DNA from 3 places in the Paenarthrobacter sp. 2TAF44 genome. Region 1 is predicted to be linked to each of the others. Evidence: riboswitches for the same ligand, from Rfam matches in the RefSeq annotation. Region 1 holds a riboswitch; each other region holds the start of a gene.

The links. A riboswitch is a leader RNA that binds a small molecule or an ion and turns the genes downstream of it on or off. The one in region 1 is predicted to bind cyclic di-AMP.
Region 2: another riboswitch for cyclic di-AMP. It lies ahead of AB4Z15_RS23340 (hypothetical protein); the one in region 1 lies ahead of AB4Z15_RS05490 (NlpC/P60 family protein).
Region 3: another riboswitch for cyclic di-AMP. It lies ahead of AB4Z15_RS18820 (C40 family peptidase); the one in region 1 lies ahead of AB4Z15_RS05490 (NlpC/P60 family protein).

The regions. Positions count from the first base shown of each region.
Region 1 covers NZ_JBFRFP010000003.1:269,995-276,460, forward strand. The annotation lists gene AB4Z15_RS05480 (NCS2 family permease) at 1-633, opposite strand, end outside; gene AB4Z15_RS05485 (copper resistance CopC family protein) at 747-1,370, shown strand; cyclic di-AMP (ydaO/yuaA leader) riboswitch at 1,545-1,713, shown strand; gene AB4Z15_RS05490 (NlpC/P60 family protein) at 1,717-2,487, shown strand; gene AB4Z15_RS05495 (FAD-binding protein) at 2,575-3,267, opposite strand; gene AB4Z15_RS05500 (universal stress protein) at 3,696-4,733, shown strand; gene AB4Z15_RS05505 (PEP/pyruvate-binding domain-containing protein) at 4,754-6,466, shown strand, end outside.
Region 2 covers NZ_JBFRFP010000037.1:28,301-34,766, forward strand. The annotation lists gene AB4Z15_RS23310 (helix-turn-helix domain-containing protein) at 1-104, shown strand, start outside; gene AB4Z15_RS23315 (hypothetical protein) at 184-435, shown strand; gene AB4Z15_RS23320 (alpha/beta fold hydrolase) at 1,543-2,361, shown strand; gene AB4Z15_RS23325 (DUF6480 family protein) at 2,492-2,767, shown strand; gene AB4Z15_RS23330 (ATP-dependent DNA ligase) at 2,871-3,938, opposite strand; gene AB4Z15_RS23335 (hypothetical protein) at 3,986-4,219, shown strand; cyclic di-AMP (ydaO/yuaA leader) riboswitch at 4,349-4,499, shown strand; gene AB4Z15_RS23340 (hypothetical protein) at 4,502-5,881, shown strand; gene AB4Z15_RS23345 (AEC family transporter) at 6,126-6,466, opposite strand, start outside.
Region 3 covers NZ_JBFRFP010000021.1:52,670-59,135, reverse strand. The annotation lists gene AB4Z15_RS18845 (FdhF/YdeP family oxidoreductase) at 1-110, opposite strand, end outside; gene AB4Z15_RS18840 (molybdopterin molybdotransferase MoeA) at 168-1,514, opposite strand; gene AB4Z15_RS18835 (NTP transferase domain-containing protein) at 1,511-2,404, opposite strand; gene AB4Z15_RS18830 (HNH endonuclease) at 2,447-2,947, opposite strand; gene AB4Z15_RS18825 (NlpC/P60 family protein) at 3,178-3,930, opposite strand; gene AB4Z15_RS18820 (C40 family peptidase) at 4,030-4,761, opposite strand; cyclic di-AMP (ydaO/yuaA leader) riboswitch at 4,766-4,929, opposite strand; gene AB4Z15_RS18815 (M23 family metallopeptidase) at 5,074-5,904, opposite strand; cyclic di-AMP (ydaO/yuaA leader) riboswitch at 5,911-6,140, opposite strand; gene AB4Z15_RS18810 (metal-dependent transcriptional regulator) at 6,325-6,466, opposite strand, start outside.

The DNA.
Region 1 (6,466 bases):
GCCGCGGACCTTTCGCACCACCAACGCGATGGTGAGGATGAGGCCGACGGCGAACACCAACGTTGGCCAGCCCATCAGCTTGCCATCCACGCCGAGGCCGAGCGGAACCGTGGTGCCTGCCGCATCCGGGATGCGTCGGACAAAGCCCGCGTTCACAAGCCCGATCAAGGCGATGAAGAGGCCAATGCCCACTACGATTGCCGTCTTAAGGGCTTCCGGGACGGCCCTGAAAACGGCCGTGCGGAATCCGGTGAGTACCAGGATGAGCATGGTGACACCCGAAAGCACCACCAGCCCCATCATGTCCGGCCACGTCAGGCCCGGGTGGGAGGCAACGGTCACGGCCACGAACGCGTTCACTCCCAGCCCGGTTGCCACCGCGAAGGGGTGCTTGGCCCAGGCGCCCATGAGGATGGTCAGGATGCCCGCCACGAATGCAGTGGTGGCCGCTACGGCCGTGAAGCCAAGGGACGCTCCGCTCGAGTCTGCCCCGGAGAGGATCAGCGGATTCAGTACCACGATGTAGCTCATGGCGAAGAAGGTCGCGAAGCCGCCACGTATTTCCCGCGAGTATGTGGACCGGCGCTCGGAGATCTTGAAGTAGCGGTCGATTGCAGAACCTTGTTTCAGCATGAAGGTCTCCGGGGATCGGGGGAGTTTGCTCTCAAATCCTATGCCCGCCGATGCGGGGTGCCGGGACGATTCGCCTAGTCTGTAAGGAAGCCAACACTAGGAGAAACCGCCCCATGCGTACCATCCGCCCGCTTCTGGCCGCCGTCGTAGCCGCTATTGCGTTCGCTTCCGCGTTGCTGCTGGGCGCCGCTCCGGCCTCCGCGCACGACGTCGCCGAATCAACAACTCCGGCCAACGGTGCGCGGGTAGCTGAAGTGCCGGCGTCGGTGTCGATCACGTTCAACAACCGGCCACTGGCCATCGGTTCGGGCGTAACTGTCACCGCTGGGGGCGAAAACTGGGCAGATGGCGCAGTGGAGATCATCGACAACATGGCTGTCCAGAAGCTGCGTCCGGGCGCTCCGGCTGGCGAATACACGGTGGTGTGGCGCGTGGTCAGTTCAGACTCCCACCCGATTGAGGGAACTTTCAAGTTCACTGTTTCCGGAACAAGCACGACGACGGCGAGCGGCTCAGCAGGCGCCTCCCCATCGGCTTCGGCGGCGGTTCCGACGGCGGGGACGGCAGCGCCCGGTACCGAAAATAGTGAGCCTGCCCCGGCAGCTTCCCAACCCTTCCCCTGGAGCATTGTTGGCCTCGCCGTCGTGGCAATCGGTCTCGTGATCTTCCTCGCTGTTACAGCCCGGAAGAAGCTGGCGGCTCCGAACGAGCCGGATGACGAAAATTCCGCGGAATAACGGGGTTTTCTACATACTTGCGAAGATCTCGAAACGGTCACTGCGACACGCCAAAAACGAACTGCTCGTTACGTAAATGTGACTTTGAAGTGATCTTCCCGTACGGTTGTACTTGTGCCTGTTCCACGTAACGGGCATTTCCGGGCTGATTGCCTAGCTCTGCCGCAGTCCGGAATCCGTTCGCAGACAAACCTACGGCAGAGACGGGGAACCCATTTTGGCCCGCTTTCAGAGCGCGCCTTGGGGTGAAGTCACGAAGCTTCCGCTGCACAGCGGGGGATAGTGGCCGGGTGACTCCCATCCGAATCCGACAGCTAACCTCGCAGGCATCGGGAGAGGCTCTTTCATGTCTTCACGCATTCTTCGCGGCCGTCGTAAGGCGGACAGCGTACGTCCTAATCCGTTCATTTCCATCTCCAAGGCTGTTGCCAGCAACGCATCCGGCGCAGGTCGCCAAGCCGCTGTCATCGCAGCAGCTTCAGGCCTCGTCCTGACAGGCTCCATTGCTGCCCACGCAGCAGAGACCCCTGTTCAGCGCGACTCCAGCCCTGCTACGGTCGCCGAGACCGTCACTGAGGGTCCCACCAAGGTTGTTACGGCCGCCTCCACGGCCACGATCAACTTCGAGCGCCCTGCGGTTGCTTCCGTTGCGGCTCCCGTTATTGAAAAGCCGGCACCCGTTGCTCCGGCTCCGGTTGCCAAGCAGGCCCCAGCAGCGGCCACTGTCAAGGCCGCCGCAACCACTACGGCTACCGCTCCGGTGGCAGCCGCGCCTGCTGCTGCGGCTCCGGCTGTTGGTGGCGTCAACGCCGCTATGGTTGCCTCGGCTTACGCCCAGATCGGCATCATGCAGGATTGCACCGCCATGGTGGAACGGGCCCTCGGCTCCGCAGGCATCCCGGTTGGCGACCTCGCACCCATGCAGTTCCTGAACTACGGCAAGGTTGTCAGCGACCCCCAGCCCGGTGACATGATCGTCCAGTCCGGCCACGTAGCCATCTACATCGGCAACGGCCAGGCCATCAGCGGTGGCATCAACGGCAACCAGACGGGCATCCACCCGATCAGCTGGCTCACCGCAACCGGCCCCATCACGTACGTACGCGCTGGCGCCTAAGCTTCACGCTCCAACTCAAAAGGCCGGTGCCTTCGAGGACTAACGTCTTCGGAGGCACCGGCCTTCTGAGTTAACTTTTGTTCGTTTCTAAGCCAGTGCGATGCCCGGCGAAGCTGGTAGGGCCACCTTGGATGAGATTGCTTGCCCTACTGCCTTGGCTTGCCGGAGTACTTCCTTGGGCGTGGGTGTAATGAGTTCCCCCACGCCTACCAAGTGCATTCCCACGGCACGCATGGCTGCCACGAGGTTCTGGCCTATGGCGATTCCCAAGTCCGTAAGCATTCGGCGCAGTTGGCTCTGGGCGCAGCGCGTCACCACGATGTGGTCGGCCAGAAGAACTCCAGTGGCTGTATGCACGGCCCATTGCCGTGGGGTGGATTCAAGCGGGCCGTAAACGCTCAGCCCAGCCCTCTGGCTGGCCGTGTTCAGGCTTGCTGCGAGTCCGTATCCAAGCTGCTGGGACGAGTCGCCGCCCAGGAAGTCCAGACGAACAGCGCGTGTGGTGGTGCGGACATCCAGGTGATGGCTTGCGGCGTAGTTGCGCAAGTGGCGCAGGATCTCGTTGCGTTCCTGCATTGCCGCGGGGTCCGCTGCGTCGCAGCGCTGGAGCATTCCCGTATGGACCGATGGTCCGGTGGTGGACAAAGTACCAAAGCCATCAAGCACGATGGAACCTACGCCATAGCGGCTGAGCTCGCTGGCAACAGCCAAGCCGGACAGGCCCGTGCCGATCACCACGGTGGTAGTCCGTTCCGTGACGGAATCAGGAGTGAGTGACACTGCTTGGGTTCCTCCTTGACGTGTGTGCCTTTCGGCAGCGCGTGGGATCGCGTCCGTGTTCCCCAAGCGGCCGCAAATAAATGGCCGGGTTGTGTCCTGGGACACTTTTGCCGGCCATTCGGTGACTCGAACACTACCGAACTTTTTCTGCCATGGATAGCCTCGGCGGCAGCGTGTTTTGGATGTTATCCGCAGCGCAACCTGGAGGGCGGTGAGCGTGCCGAAAACCGAGCCCGGACCGTTATCCACATAGCCCGAAGTCGCCTTGATTCGGCATTGCCAACCGAGAATAGTGGGCATTGGAAGGAGAACCCAGCGGGTTTCTTCGGCCCCGGCTATTGGTTGCACGCCAGCAAGGGAACACCGGTACGGAGAACCTCTGGCAGAATGGCCGGAACATCAAGCAGTAGGTGGAGAGGCGGGCCCCAATGGACCAGCACGGCAGACACGTTGAAGAACCACGGGACGGCGAGGAGCAGGCAGTGGCGCCTGGTGGAATCGTCGTCGGAGTTGACGGATCCGAGCATGGTCAATGCGCCCTTGTGTGGGCCGCGCGTGAGGCGGAACGGCGCCAACTTCCCCTGCATATAGTCACGGCTTATTCGGTGCCCATCTTCGCGGCATCCGGCCTCGACGGCGGGTACGCCACTGTGGACGATTCCGTGATCCGCGAGGGCGCGGAAGCAATCGTCAAGCAGGCCATGGATAAGGTCTCGAAGTACAACCTCGACGTCGATGCTTCGGTGGAGAACGGCGATGCCGCAGGGGTCCTCCTGGACTTGTCTGCAAACGCCGCGCTCCTGGTGTTCGGCAGCCGTGGCCGTGGCGGCTTCGTTGGGCGTCTCCTGGGCTCGGTCAGCAGCGCCTTGCCGGCTCACGCAAAATGCCCCACCGTAACGGTCCCGCTCTACTGTGCGGACCGTTTGGGCGAGAACACCGAGGACAAGCACATTAAGGCTGAGCACGCCAAGGCCGGGCCGCGCACGGTGGAAAACGTCGTCGCCGTTGGTGTGGACGGTTCAGAGCAGGCGCGCGTCGCTGTCCTTGAGGCAGCCGAACAAGCCCAGCGGATGGGGGCCAAACTCCGCGTCATTTGTGCGGTGCCGCAATACAGCGGCTCCTTGGCCTGGGTGCCCGCACCTTTGGACCGCGATGCCCTGTTCGCGGACATCAAAGTCCAGCTGGATGCAGGCGTGGCTTGGCTCCGCAGCCATTTCCCGCAGTTGACGGTGGAAACCGACCTGAGGGACGGCTCACCAGTTGACGTCCTGGTTGAGGCCAGCCGGGGCGTGGAGCTGGTTGTCCTGGGTACACGGGGCCGTGGTGGTTTTGCAGGCATGCTCCTTGGTTCCACTTCCGACGGCGTCCTGCATCACGCCAAGGGACCGGTCCTCGTGGTTCCGGACCGGGAGGACCCGCGGCTGGCAGACCGGCCCAAATTCGGACCCATGCTCGGTGCGGCTTAGGCCGCTGGCGCGCACCGGCCATGGATAACCAGGAGCCTGGGAAGCATAGGCAGGAAAACAGTGCGGGCGCGGATGTGAGTGGCCCCGTCTTCATTCAGGACATTGCGGACATCCGGGCGGACATGCTCCCCGAGGTAGGTGGCAAGGCCGCCAACCTCGGCGAGTTAAGTGCCGCCCGACTGCCGGTGCCGCCAGGCTTTTGCCTCACAACGTCCGCCTACCGGTACGCCCTTTCAGCGATTGGTATGGAGGACATCTTTGCGCTTCTGCAGGACGCCGAAGCTTCTGACCTTGACGAACTGAACAGGCTGGCCGCCCGGGCCAGGTCCTTGGTGCTCGACGCCGGAGTTCCCACCGACGTCGCTGAGGCGGTACGGGCGGCGTATCGGAAGTTGGGAGACGCTGCCCCCGTCGCAGTGAGGTCCTCAGCCACGGCTGAGGACCTTCCCTTCGCCAGTTTTGCCGGACAGCAGGACACTTTCCTGAACGTGGTCGGAGCAGACGCAGTCCTGGATGCCGTAAGCCGCTGTTGGGCATCGCTCTGGACGGACCGGGCCGTGAGCTATCGGACAACCAACGGGATAGATCATTCCACAGTGACGCTGGCGGTCGTTGTCCAGGAAATGGTGGATTCCGCGACCGCCGGGGTGATGTTCACGGCCAACCCGGTCACGGGGCGGCGCCGTGAAGCTGTGATCGATGCCAGCCCCGGTCTGGGCGAAGCCGTGGTGTCCGGCGCCGTTAATCCCGATCAGTACGTAGTTGATATGCAGAGCAACTCCATCCTGAAACGGACCCTTGGCGACCGACAGGTAGAGATCCGGTCGCTTGCCGGCGGTGGCACTGAACGAATTGAGCGAGCGGGTGGTGCTGAAGCACTCGAAAACCACTCCGTGCAGCCGTGCCTCAGCGATGACCAGATCCGGGCGCTGGCCGATTTGGGCAGGCGCGTCGAGGCCCACTATGGAGCCCCGCAGGATACAGAATGGGCCATCGATTCGTCCGGAAAACTGTGGCTCACACAGGCAAGACCCATAACTACCCTCTATCCGCTGACCTCGCGAGTGCCGGCGACTCCCGGTGAGCACGCGTTCCTGAATTTCAGTCTCGCCCAAGGCCTCACCAGGCCTCTGACACCCATGGGTCTGGCGGGTATCCGCCTGATAGCCTCCAGCGTTGCCCGCAGGGCTGCCTTCGATGTCCCAGATCCACGCTCAGGACCATCGCCCTACTATGAGGCCGGGCAGAGGATCTTCTTTGACTTCACATCCGTGCTTCGCAGCAAGGTGGGCCGGGCCATTGTGCCGCGCATCTTTGACATTATGGAGGCCCGTTCTGCGGCGGTGATTCGTGGCCTTTTCGATGACCCGCGGTTCTCCCTCACCATTAAAACTCCTATAAGACTCATCAGGCACGTTGCGCCCGTTGCGGCTAAATACCGTGTTCCAGAGTCGGCGATCCGGGCTCTTTTCCGTCCCGATGCCGCAATGAAGCGCCAAGAGCAGCTGGAGGCAGAACTCCATCAGGCCCTTCAAGTGCCGGAGGGCATCACCGCCCATCAGCGAATCGCCCACGTACAGAGAATCCTGGGGGAGGAAGTATTCGCAACGGTTCCCCAAGTCCTGCCCCTTCCCGTTCTGGGCTTTGCGATGCTGGGACTCGTCCGGAAAATGCTGGGCGAGCAAGCGCCCTTGGACCAGCTGCAAGCAGTGATTCGTGGGCTGCCCAACAAT
Region 2 (6,466 bases), on a different contig from region 1:
GCACGCATCGGCGAATCCGCCAGGCTGCGATCATGGAATGGTTGGAAACCCAGAAGCGCAAGCAGGCCGAGACCTCCGCGGGAAATGACGCTCCGAACGACTAAAGCGTCGGAGTGATAAGGATCAAGCAACGATCCCAGCCAACGGGCCAGCACCTGATTAGGCCGGGGTTACGCTTGTTTGGTGGGCAATTTCAAAGGGTGGCATATAGTGGCCGGGGTGGCCGCAATGGCCCTTGCCGCACCCTTGGGATCGGCCATGGGATTGAACTTCGTAGCCACCTTCATGTTTGCCTGCGTTGTCTTCGTGGCGGTCGCCATGTGGACAGAATCCAAGATCGCCCGACGCCGGGAAGCGGCTGATGCTGCCGCCGCCCCTGACGCTTCGCGTGCGGCTGGCGACCCCACTGAGTCCGACGACGTCACCCGGGACTAGGTTCCGGGGGGTCGGATTTGGAACCCACTTCAGCATCCGGCACCGCTTCCTTCTCTAGCAGGGGCGGGCTGACAACACTTGAGGGAGTTGAGTGGTTGCCGCCAGCCACTCTGCAAGATCCCGGTCCAGAATCCGAGCCAACTTCAGACAAGCCTCATGCCCCTGCTCTGCAGTGAGCCTCTGACGCTGCCCAGGTAGGGGAAAACCCGCTACGAACGGCTCATGGTGGGCAGCACAGTTCCGTACAGCATGAACCATTGCCACAACGCCTAGGGTCCAAGACCTCGTGAATCGTTCGCCATCTGCGGCCGCCACGGTCCTGCCGCCGCGGAATGCCTTATTCAGGCACGAGTTCCATAGATTTTCATGAGACATGTGAAATCTTTGCGGTTCTCTGCCTACGTAGCCGCCTGGCTCAAGCAGACCTTTCCAGAAGCCGAACATCAGCCCAGCGATAAGATGACCAGATGTTCGTCGGTCTTGGCCCAGCTTGGACCACGCTTCGGCCAACTTACTCCGGCCAGGGCCATCAAGGCCTATGTCGTTCGCATACCAGAATCGACCAAAGACAGTGTCCAGCTGCTTGGCCATCGCATTCCTCAGAGCTACCTCGACGATTGCAATATCAGCAAGAAGTGCGATCGCCACGTCGCGGTCCCAGACATAGAGCCGCCTGGCCAGCGACGCATCGTGGGAGGCAGCAGCCGCGTAAGTTGCCATCCGGACAGGCGTAATTGCCTCATCGAGAGCTCGGTTGTGAGCACCGTTGGACCATGTTTCAAGATTGGCCAAGTCCTCATGCTCCTTGCTAGGCTGAGTGCGAAGTCCCCGGACCCGCCTCTCTGGACCAGAGCCATGATGCGGCCGGGGTTATTTCTTTGAATTGCCAGTCTAAGCACGTGATTTGCCTGGCCTTCCTCAGATCCGGGTTTATCCACAGGAGGGCTACCGCGGCGCTGTGTATGATCTGCAACCGCGCCGCGAATTTCCCATCTGCCAGCTCCTCCCTTACAGGAAGCCTCGGGCGCTATTCTCAACAAACAGGCAAGAAGAGCTATGGAGCCGCAGGGCTATCCAAAGCACAATTGAGAACCGGAGGTTCGGGAGCTGACGACGCTACTATCTGCCGACGTCGAGGCCTGCGGGCTGAGCGGCCGGATTCTATGGACGGATGGAACGGCACCGCCGCGGCCGGGCAGCCATGCCAACCCGGAGCCCGCCGAATCCGGGGACCCGAGGGAGCCCGCTTACATTCTCATCCACGGTATCGGCGTTTCGCACCGCTACCTGGCCAGGCTTCATGCCGTCCTCGCCGCCAGCGTCCCCACCTATTCGCTGGATCTTCCGGGTTTTGCCGGGACTCGGAAACCCGGCCGGCAACTGTCCGTTGAGGACTATGGCGCATTCATTGCTGAGGCACTTAAGGCGTGCGGCATCGATTCGTACATTCTGGTGGGGCATTCCATGGGCGTGCAGTTCGCTATCGAAGCGGCCCTCCACGAGCCCGAATGCGCCCAGCAACTGGTGCTCATGGGCCCTGTGGTGGACTCCCGGCACAAGAACGTCGCCCGGCAGTCGCTTGCCCTGTTCCTGGACGGCCTTCTCCGGGAAAGCCCGTCGTCCAACTGGATTGTGGTCACGGACTACCTGCAATGTGGGCCGCGCTGGTACCTCACGGAGCTGCCCGTGATGATGAAGTACCCGACGGAGAAGCAGCTGGCCAAAGTCCGAACTCCCGTGCTGGTGCTCCGAGGGAGCCGCGATCACGTCGCCGGGCCGGACTGGGCTCTTCGCCTCTCGCGGGCAATTCCTCAAGGGCGGCTCGTGGAGATCCCGGGCGTGGGCCATGTTGCACAGCACATGCGCCCCAAGGCCGTGGCGGACGCTATCAGGAGCTTTGTCGCGGCGACATCCCGGCAGAGTTAGGCGTCCCGCCGGAGTTAGGCACTAGTGCACGACGTCGAATCCCGGCATGGGTGCCCCTTGTTGGGTTTGCGATCTGGAGACTAGGCTGGCCGGGCAATCACAATAGTAAGTTTGCTTAGGAAGGGCGACCATGACCAGCTATGACCCAGAGGACGATCCCCGGACCTTCGGCGTCTCGGGCGCAGCCGAGCCGGACGACACCGCGGGCGACACTGCCGGCGATCCGGATGATGTACACACCGACCCAGACATGCGCCAGGACGAAGAGGACGATCCCGCAGCTTCCGCCAACCCCGACCCCTTGGATGGCAACGTCACGGGACTCGAACCCGGGGGCGGCGTACCCCCGGGCGAAACACCGCCTGCCGAGGACAGCATGAGCAGCGACCAGGGGCACGAAGAGTAGGTCGTCGCCAAGCCGCTGTTACGTTGTTGGGCAACAACGTGACAGCGGTTCAACGACGTAACAGCGGCTCGACAACGTAGAACCAAACCCGAGGAGCCCGAGGCTACGGCAGTCTCAGGATCTCCCCGAGGTCATAATCAGCCGGCTCCTCCAGTTGTGAGTATGTGCAGCTCTCCGGGGTCCTGTCCGGCCGCCACCGACGAAACTGGGTGGTGTGCCGGAACCGCTCGCCCTCCATGTAGTCGTAGGCAACCTCAATGACGAGTTCCGGCCGGAGGGGAACAAAGGAGAAGTCCTTACCGGCGCTCCACCGGCTCTGTGCGCCCGGCATTCGAGAACCTGTAGCTGCCGCGTCTCCTTGATCGGCCCACTGGCCCCAAGGATGTTCGCTGAATTCCGTCTGATACGGCTCAAGTTCGGCCACCAGGCTTTCGCGCTTGGCCATGGGAAATGAAGCCACCACCCCCACGTGCTGCAGCTGGCCGGCGTCGTTATATAGCCCGAGCAGCATCGACCCCACAACCTTTCCCGTTTTGTGCCACCGGAATCCAGCCACCACACAGTCCGCGGTCCGTTCATGCTTGGTCTTGAACATGACGCGCTTATTCGGCTGGTACGTCCCCCCGAGCGGTTTGGAAAGTATGCCGTCAAGCCCAGCACCTTCCAGCTGCACGAACCACTCCTGCGCTTGATCAAGTTCTGTCACGGCAGGCGTTACGTACACGGGCGCCTCAGCCTTGGCCATTGCCTTCTCCAAGGCGGCTCGACGCTCCGAAAACGGCTTGTCCATGAGGTTCTCCCCGCCCAGGGCAAGGATGTCGAATCCGATGAAGGAGGACGGTGTCTTTTCGGCAAGCATCCGCACACGGCTATCGGCAGGATGGATGCGCTGCTGAAGGCCCTCGAAATCGAGCCTGTTGTCAGCTATGAGGACGATCTCGCCGTCGATCACGCATTTGTCCGGAAGGTTCTTCTGAAGGGCTTCCACCAACTCGGGAAAGTACCGTGTCATGGGACGTTCGTTGCGGCTGCCCAAGATGATCTCGTCGCCATCTTTGAAAACGATGGTCCTGAACCCGTCCCACTTCGGCTCAAAGTGGCCTACATCAGGGATCGAAGGAACGGACTTGGCAAGCATGGGCGAAATGGGCGGCATCACTGGGAGGTCCATACGACTATGTTCTACCTGCCAGCCGCGGCGGAAGCTAGTCTTGGGCGATGGATATCTTGGCCGTTCTAGTGGCAGTACTGGCAGCACCTGCCTTCGTTGCGGCCCTTTGGTTCTGGGTCTCGCGCCAGAACAGCAAGGGGAAAGTCCGGCGCGGCGCCGCGGGTGGGATCCTGGGCGTGGCGGACGAAATTTTCCGACCCGAGACCCATTACGCACACCAAGTCCAAAGGATCCAGCACGAGCTGCCAGCCCCGGCTCCGGCCCCGGAGCCTAAGTCCTAACGGACCTTCGCGCTGGAAGGCGTCCCGCCCGTTACATTAATGTGACTTTACTATGGCGCTCATGTACGGTCTAAGAGCGACCCGTATCTCCGCTGGGCCGCTTCCGGGTTGACGCCGAGCTCTGCCGCAAACCGGGATCCGCCAGACTAGCGGCAGAGACGGGGGACCCAGAGTTCCCGGGCCTGATTTTTCATGGGCCCTTGGGGTGAAGCCGCCATGTGCGGCCGGACGGCCTCGTCCGAACCCGACAGCTAACCTCGCAGGCGTTGAGAGGCAACCACCATGTCCCCAACCATGGATCAGCCGCGCCGCGCCCAAATAGCGCGCGAGCGTACCCAACCAACCGGACGCCGTCGGGCCCAACCCAGCGGATCCTCCACCAGCACGCCGGCAGCAGAAACAGGTTCTACAAGCACGACGCCGGAACCCGCCACTGCTTCTGTTCCCACCTCTGCGGCGCCCACCACGCGCGCAGCCGCTCGCGCGGCAGAGCGTGAACGGGCAGCCCAAGCTGTAATCGCTCCTCAAACAGCTCCGGCAGAAACTGCCCCAGTAGACTCCGCTGCTCTGGAGCCGGCTACGGCTGCGATTCCAACAGTTCTGGCGCCCACGCCGGTCGCTCCCGAACCGGCTGCAGATCCCGAGCCCGCCACCGCTGCCATCCCGATGGTGGCTGCTGCTGCACCCACCCCCGCCGCGCACGAACCCGAGCCCGCCACCGCTGCCATCCCGATAGTGCAGGCGCCCACGCCCGGCCCTGGGGATCCGGTCACAGCTGAAATTCCGACCGTTGCCACCCCTCTTCCCACGCCTGCGGCTCCGGCGTTCCCTGCTTCGCCGGCGGAGTCAAAGAGCCCTGCCCAGCTCGCGGCAGCCGCCACCGCGACAGCTGGTCTCGCAAGCCGGAAAGCCCTTCGTGCCCAAGCATCCGGAAGCGGGACAGCCCCTTCCGCGACAACGGTTGCCGAGTCCCCGACGGGCGTTGTCCCCACGTTTGGAGCGTCGTCCTTCAGCCACGAACCACATGCAGTCCTCACCAAGGCCGCCTCGGTCAAGACAATGGGCCAGCGCATGGCAGTCGTCGCTGGGGCATTGGGCCTGGTATTGACCGTTGGCACCATGAGCCAGGCCTTCGAGCTTCCCTTCTTCGGGCAGGAAACACCGGCTCAGGAAGCCAGTGACGCAAAGACGGGTGGCGACAGCAGGCAGTCAACCTCGGCCACCCCCGCACCCCGCTCGTCCAGCTCTACTGCATCAGCTTCGTCGGCGACCAGCGAGGCCGGACAGCCGGCAACTGTTGCAACGCAGTCGTCAGAAGAGGCACCTGCTCAGGGGTCGTCGTCGTCACTTCCGACTCCGGAAGTTTCACTCGCGGATCCTGTTTGGGTCCCTTCGTCGGCCCCGTCGGCTGTTGTTCCTGTGCCGGGCGTGACAACTCCTGTCCCGACCCAGCCGGCCCCGAGCCCGGTTCCGTCGGACACGGTTACCACCCCACCTGCCACGACGACGCCCAGTCCCACGGTTACTCCGACACCTACTCCTACCCAGACTCAGGCACCGAAGCCAAAGCCAACCGGAAATCCAAATGCCACCACGCCGGCCAATGGTTCAGCCTTGGACCTGGACGGCATACTTGAGGGCGCCACAGGGATCTTGAAGTGAGCACGCAACTTCCCAGGACCAGCAAGCACGTCGGATGGCACGGCCGGTACTGCAGCAGCAGCCGCACTGCCACCTTCCGCAATCGGATGGGCCGTTGGAGCTGCCAACGGCTTCGTCGGGCCTAAGGAATCACAGCTACAGCAATCACGGTAACAAGATGAGGCAGGCACCCGCGCGGGTGCCTGCCTCATCTGTTCCGTCTCGCTTTTTGTTTCGTGTGGCTCTTGTTCCTGGCATGGCGTTTCTAACCCAGCAGCCACGCGACCATGACCAGTGCCCCGATGCAGAGCACCGTTGTGCAGAGGATGACGTCCCTGGCCATTGTCATTCCGCGTCCGTAGGGAGAAGCGAAAAGGAAAACGTTCTGGGCGGTTGGAAGGGCTGCCATGATGACGCTGGCCAGGAGGTGCTGCCCCTCCAGGCCGAACACAAAGCGTCCCAGCGCCCAGACCACCACGGGCATGCCCGCCACCTTCAGGGTGGTTGCCACCACGGTCTCCACGCGGCCATCCCCCTTTTGGAGAGGTGCCTTGCCTGCCAGCGACATGCCAAAAGCCAACAGAACCATGGGCACGGCCGCGCCAG
Region 3 (6,466 bases), on a different contig from region 1:
CCCCTTTCAAGGGCGACAGTGACAGCCTTGAGGCCTGCCGCAGCCTTCTTGGGCGGGTGGATTTGCAGGTCATCTTCATTGATGTCCTGTTCGGGAGCATGCCTGTTCATGGGTCCATCATTGCAAGCCCGGGCACCCAGTTGCCACCTGCGTCCACCCGGCGACCCCTAGGCTTCCAACGCGCTCCAGTCAACAGGACCGGACGGGGCCTTCTTTTGTTGGCGGGCCGGCGACTTGCGTGGTTTTCCTTCAGCGGCCTTGGGTGCGGGCAAAGGTTTACCCCACGGCAAGGGAAAGGCCGGGACCAGTTCGCCCATCTGGACACCATGCGGCGGCACCACCAAGACGCCATCTGCTCCCGCCAGCCCGCGCATCATCCCCGGGCCGGCATGCTGCGCGGGCGATGCCAATCCGTAGACCAGTTTGAAAGGCATCAGGCGCGTCCGTCCAGGATCGGCGTCGATCATTGCACCGCTGGGCACCTCGCCAACGTCCTCCAGCTTCCCGTGGCCAAGCGCTGCGAGCAGCGGCCCCCCAACGGTGAACAATGCCATCATGGCCGCCAGCGGATTCCCGGGCAGGCCCAGCACGAAGCGTCCGTCCGGAAGCTCCGCCAACACGGCCGGGTGGCCGGGGCGCATGGCAATGCCATCGATCAGCAGCCGGCCGCCCAGTTCAGCCACGGCCCTCCTGAAATGGTCCGTCCCTGAGCGTCCGGTACCGCCTGTAGTAATAACGACGTCGGCCGGCGGCTCCGGTGCTGCATATGGTTCCGCGGGTTCAGGCTCGGTGTCCTGCAAAGCTGCAAGCCAGTCGTCGTAGTTGTCGCCTACCTTGAGTTGCTCTCCTGCGATGCCACCAAGGAGTTCGACGACGGCACCAAGCTGAGGTCCGAAGGTATCCCGGACCTTCCCCGGTAGGGGAACCCCCTGCGTCACCACTTCCGAGCCCGTCAGGAGGAATCGCACCAAGGGTTTCCCCAGGACTTCCAGCTCATCGAGGCCCGCCAGGGCAGCCAAGGCAATGTGCGCAGGATTCAGGATGGTACCGGCTTTGAGCAGCACGTCCCCTTCTGCGGCTTCCTCGGCAGCTTTGCGGATGTGCTGGCCATTGCGTGGCTCCCCCGGCTTCGCCAAGCCGCCGAGCGCAAGGATCGGAAGGCCGTCGTCGTCCGTGGTAATAACGCCGCTTTCGGTGCGCAGAACGGCCTTGGCGGCGGGCGGAATGAGTCCTCCGGTGACGATGGGACTGGCCTGGTGGGGAGCAAGTCTGTGTCCAGGCTCAACAAGAATCCATGGACCCGTTCCGTTGACAGCCCAGCCGTCCATGGCGGAGGACGCATAGTGCGGCATGTCCTGAATGGCCGCTGCATCCGAGGCCAATGTCCTTCCCAAGGCAGCCTTCAACGGCACTGGGCTTGGCGGGATGGGAGCGGCGACGTCAAAGGCACGCTGCCGGGCCTCATGCCATGTGTGTGCCGCGTGGTGGTGGCCCTGTCCGGGGGCCTCGGTCATTCCGCCTCAGTCCCGGGCTCCAGGTATTGCTTGGCAACCTGGCGGGCCAGATCCAGGGCAGCGCTCATGGCGGTATCGTCCGCGGCTTGCCCGATCCCCCTGGCCATGCCGGCAGCGTAACCTGCGATGAACGTTGTCAGTGGCGCAGCAGGCCGCACCACGGAGTGGGCTGCAACTCCTGCCACAGCAAGGACTTCATTGATGTCCACTTCAACGCCCTCAAGCTCAAAGGCCTGCAACAGTGTGCGGCACCAGTCCTCGAGCGTCTCTTCCTGGCTCTTCATGTCCGCCTCCTGCTCGTTGTGTATGCCCAGGGCCGCGGCGTCCTCCCACGTGTCCACATCATCGGTAGACCCATCGGGGACGGTAACGGCCAGCAGGTTCAGCCTAGCAAGCAGCCGGAACACTGAAGAGTTCGTTAACCCCGAAGCTGCCGCAACTTCCCTTTCCAAAGCCCGGGTGCTGTAGATGCCCAGGAGGGGCTGTTGCCGGCCGTCGGCTGAGACGGCCATTGCGCCTTCTACTTCAGGATGCGCACGCAGTCCTTCCCATAGGGGCTCAATGCCCCTGGCGGCGTGCGGCATGTCGCATGCCAGGACGAGCGTCCACGGCGCTGGCTCCCCATTGTGGTGAAAGGCCGCCAGACCGGCAGCAATGGCGGCGGCAGGGCCGGCAAAGGCCGGCTCCTCCCGGGCGCTAAGAACTCCATCAGGCAGGACGCCGCCGATACGAGAGGTGTCTGGACCAACCACCACCACAGCGGAGGCTCCCCGCGCCGCCTGCAGGGCATGCGAAAGGAGGCTGGCGCCGTCGAACATTAATCCGGGCTTGGGCACGCCACCGAGGCGGGTGGCCCTGCCACCCGCCAGAATCACAGCGTTGAACTCCATCCGCCCAGAGTACCCGGACGGCGGGAGGGCAACAGAAATCGATCAGGCGGCGGATTCCGGCAACAGGAACGGATCCCAGTCCGGCGCAGGTTTCTCGAGTTCTTTGATCTGCCACATGGTTCCTGTGGGCACGCCAGGTTTGAAACGAAGTTTCCAACCCATCTCGGCGAGCGTGTGGTCACTCTTGGCGTTGTTGCATTTCAAACACGCCGCAACCAGGTTTTCCCAGGAATCCGCGCCGCCCCTGGATTTGGGGTGGACGTGGTCTATGGTGTGCGCTGTTTTCCCGCAATAGGCGCAGCGATGGCCGTCGCGGCGGAGTACCCCGCGGCGGCTCACGGCAGTGATCCTGTTGTACCGGGGCCGGATGTAGCGATTGAGAAGAATCACGGATGGTCTTCCGAGAATCTCCTGTGGCCCGACGACAGGCTCGTCGCCTTCGGCCACCACGCTAGCTTTTCCAGTCAGCACAAGGACCAGCGCCCGGCGGAAGGTTACTACCGCCAGCGGTTCATATCCAGCATTCAGAACGAGTGTGCGCATGCACGTACCTCTTCACGGCCGCACCCGTCAGGGGCACGAGGGCCGGCTGCCCTCTGCTTGTACGGGCTGTGGATCGACAACACAAGGGTAAGCACTCATATGCCATATCAACGAATTTTTCTGCCGTTTCACCTGCGGTGTTGGCGAAAGTTCATGTGCGGGACACTTTTTAGGTTAAAGCAGAACACCCCGCCGGCCTGAGCCTGCGGGGTGTTCCGTGGAGTATTTGATCAGCCGTTGACGCGGATGAAAACGGGGCCGGAGCCAACGTTCACGCTGAACAGTGCCGTGGTGGATCCGTTCCATCCACCGTGGACTGCCATGCCGTTGCCGACATAAACAGCGATGTGTGCCATTCCGCCGTAGCCACCATTGGCGTAGTAAGCGAGGTCGCCGGGCTGCGCTTCAGCTGCACTGACCGTGCGGCCGAGGGAGAGGTAGCCGGCCGGCCAATCGTGGAAGTGAATACCGACGGCGGCCAGCGAGTTGGTCACCAGCATGGTGCAGTCCTGTGTGACACCGAGCTGTGCGTAGGCCGCTGCAGCGATGGCTGCACCGAGGCCGCTGGATGCAGCAGGCGCCTTGGCCGCGGAGTTATCCGTGTTGACCGCCAAAGTAGCGGTGCCGCCGGCAGCCGGAGCTTCCTTGGCAGGTGCCTTCTCGACGACGGGAGCCGGGGCTTCGACAGTCTTGACCACGGGGCGCTCGTAGGAGATGGCAACGCTGGAATCGGCAGCAATGGTGGCCTGGGCAACCGACTGCACATCAAGGGTGGACGCAGACGTGGATTCGCGCTGGACATTGGTATCCGCAGCATTTGCAGCCACGCCGCTGGTCAGGACAAGGCCTGATGCAGCTGCGATCACTGCTGCCTGACGGCCAACGCCACCGGCGTTGTCGCTGACAGCCTTGGCAATGACGGCAAGTGAGCTGGTCTTGGGGGCCTCAGCTCTATGCCGTGCAACCTTGTTTGCACTGGTCATGATTACTCTCTTTTCGTATCCGCGCACGGTGGGGACGCACGCGGGTTATGGGCGGCCAGCACTTGGGGGGCATGCTGGCTTACCCCGAATGGGATTTTCCTAGCGGAGGGTGAAGAACGAGGATGTGCCGGTGGCTGCGACCGGGGTCAGGAGCGTCCCCTGGCTGGGGTTCAGCGCGCTGATCATCATGCCGTTGCCGACGTAGATGCCCACGTGGGCTCCGCCGTTCTGCATGACGAGGTCGCCGGGGGCCGGCGTGCTGGTGGGCTTCATGGCCGTCCAGGCATTGACCCGGGGGATGCTGATGCCGGCCTGGGCGTAGACCCACTGGGCAAATCCAGAGCAGTCCCAGCCGTTGGGGGAAGTGCCGCCCCAGACATAGGGGTGGCCAATGCCGGTGTAGGCAATTGCTGCGAGTCCGGAAGCTGCCGCGCTGGATGCGGCATCCTTGGCCGTGGAGGACAGGGCAGCGAGGGCGTCGCCCGTCTGGCCTTCGGCTGCCTGCGTGCGCTGGGAGGCGCGCTGAACCTTGGGGGCTTCCTTGGTAGCCACAACGGGGCTTTCGAAGGAAACGGTTGCCGTGGGCTCAGCGGTAACAACCGCGGTGGCGACCAACTGCTGGGTGCTGGAGGATTCCGACTTGGAAACGTCGGTGTCAGCGGCCTGGGCCGGGAGTCCAACGCTGAGAACAAGTCCCGAGGCTGCGGCCAGAACGGCGGCTTGGCGGCCTACGGTGCCTGCATTGGTTGAGACAGCCTTGGAAAGGGTGTTCAACGGGTTCGTACGAACCAATTCGGCGCGATGGCGCGCAGGGGTAGTGCGTGATGACACGAAGGTAGCCTCTCCCAATGCCTGCGAGGTGAGCTGTCGGATTCGGATGGGAGTCATCCGGCCGCGCGGCTTCAAGGAAGCTTTTGCGACTTAACCCCAAGGCCTTCTGATTCGAAGGCCAAAATTGGTTCCCCCGCCCCTGCCAGACGATTTTTGCGAACGGACCTCGAGTGGTGGCAGAGCTAGGCAATCCACTCAAGTGCATCGGCCCCCTAAAAAGCCGATGCGCTTTAGACGGTACAACAGATATTCGTGAATGTCACATTCAGGTCACGGGCGTGTCATGAATGCGATAGACAACCATCAACTGGCTCAGAGCCAGCCCATGGGATCTACGACTTCACCGTTTACCTGGACCTCGAAGTGGAGGTGGCAACCCGTAGATGCGCCTGTAGTGCCGCTCAGCGCGACAGTATCGCCACGGCTGACAGTCTGGCCCACCTTGACGTTGAAGGACGACAGGTGGTTGTACGTGGTCTCGAGGCCGTTGCCGTGGTCAATCACGACGCGGTTGCCTCCGCCGTACTCATGCCAGCCTGCGAACGTGACCTTGCCTGCGGCTGCGGCGTGAACGGCAGTACCGCACTGGGCTACGAAGTCCTGGCCGCGGTGGAAGTCACCGGTGCCGCCCGTAAGGGGGCTGACGCGGTAGCCAAACGGCGATGCCGTGACCAGCTTGTCCAGAGGGCTTCCCAGCGTGCCAAGTGAGGATGCGCGCTGAATGCTCCCCGCTGACTGGGCGCTCAGCAACTGCTTGAGCTTGCCGTCAGGATCAGCGGCGGTAGCGACTGCTGCGCGACTGAAATCGATTTTGGCAGAGGCTGCCGCAGAAACTTCGGGTTGGCTGCCACCCGGCACGGAGAGGGCCGCCTCGGCCTGGCCGGATTCGGATGTGGCCATGACCGGGCTTGTGGCAGGCAGGCCTACAGTCAGGGCAAGTCCGGTAGCGGCAAGCGCGACTCCGGCCTTCTGCCCGACACCACTGGCTGCGGCGAAGTCGGCTACCTGGCGCAATGGGCTCTTGCGGCGGCGCACCTGACGCGGGGTGTCGCGTGGCCGGATCTCCATTGCGGCGCGGGCTGGCCGCAGCTCAGCAGCGGGGCCGGACGCGCGGCGACGGCCCCTGACGTTCTGCGATGTCAAACTCTGTTCCTCTCTGGAAAGCCTGCGAAGTTAGCTGTCGGATTCGGGTCAGAGAGTTCAAAGACCCGGTCCGCACGAAGCGCAAACGGCACACAGGTATCCCCGGAAGGACTTGCGTTAGTAGGCACTTCTGCTGCGGACTTCACCCCAAGGCTGCTTCTTTAGGCAGCCGCTTGTGGTTCCCCCGCCTCTGCCAGTAGTTGATGACACACCTGATCTGCTGGCAGAGCTCGGCTCCAGATCAGGTAACGCTTTGGTATCGGCGCTAGTAGATAACTATAGGCGATTAAAGCCCGCAGTAATAAATTCGTTATCTTCCCAAACGACCGTGTTGTGGACGCCCCCATATCACCAGTCGCAGGAATCCGCAGGTCACACGCGCGCCAGCCGCCCCAAAGTGAGATCTGACACGCCCTAGGGTCAGCTGACAGCAACGAAGACGTGCGCAGCTACCTCGGGAGGCAGCTCCAGTGCTCCTTCAATACCGGGAACGCGGACGGAGATGTACTCCCCCACCCGTTCCAAGGAGACAGTTGCGCCTGGACGAATTCCGCCTTCATCG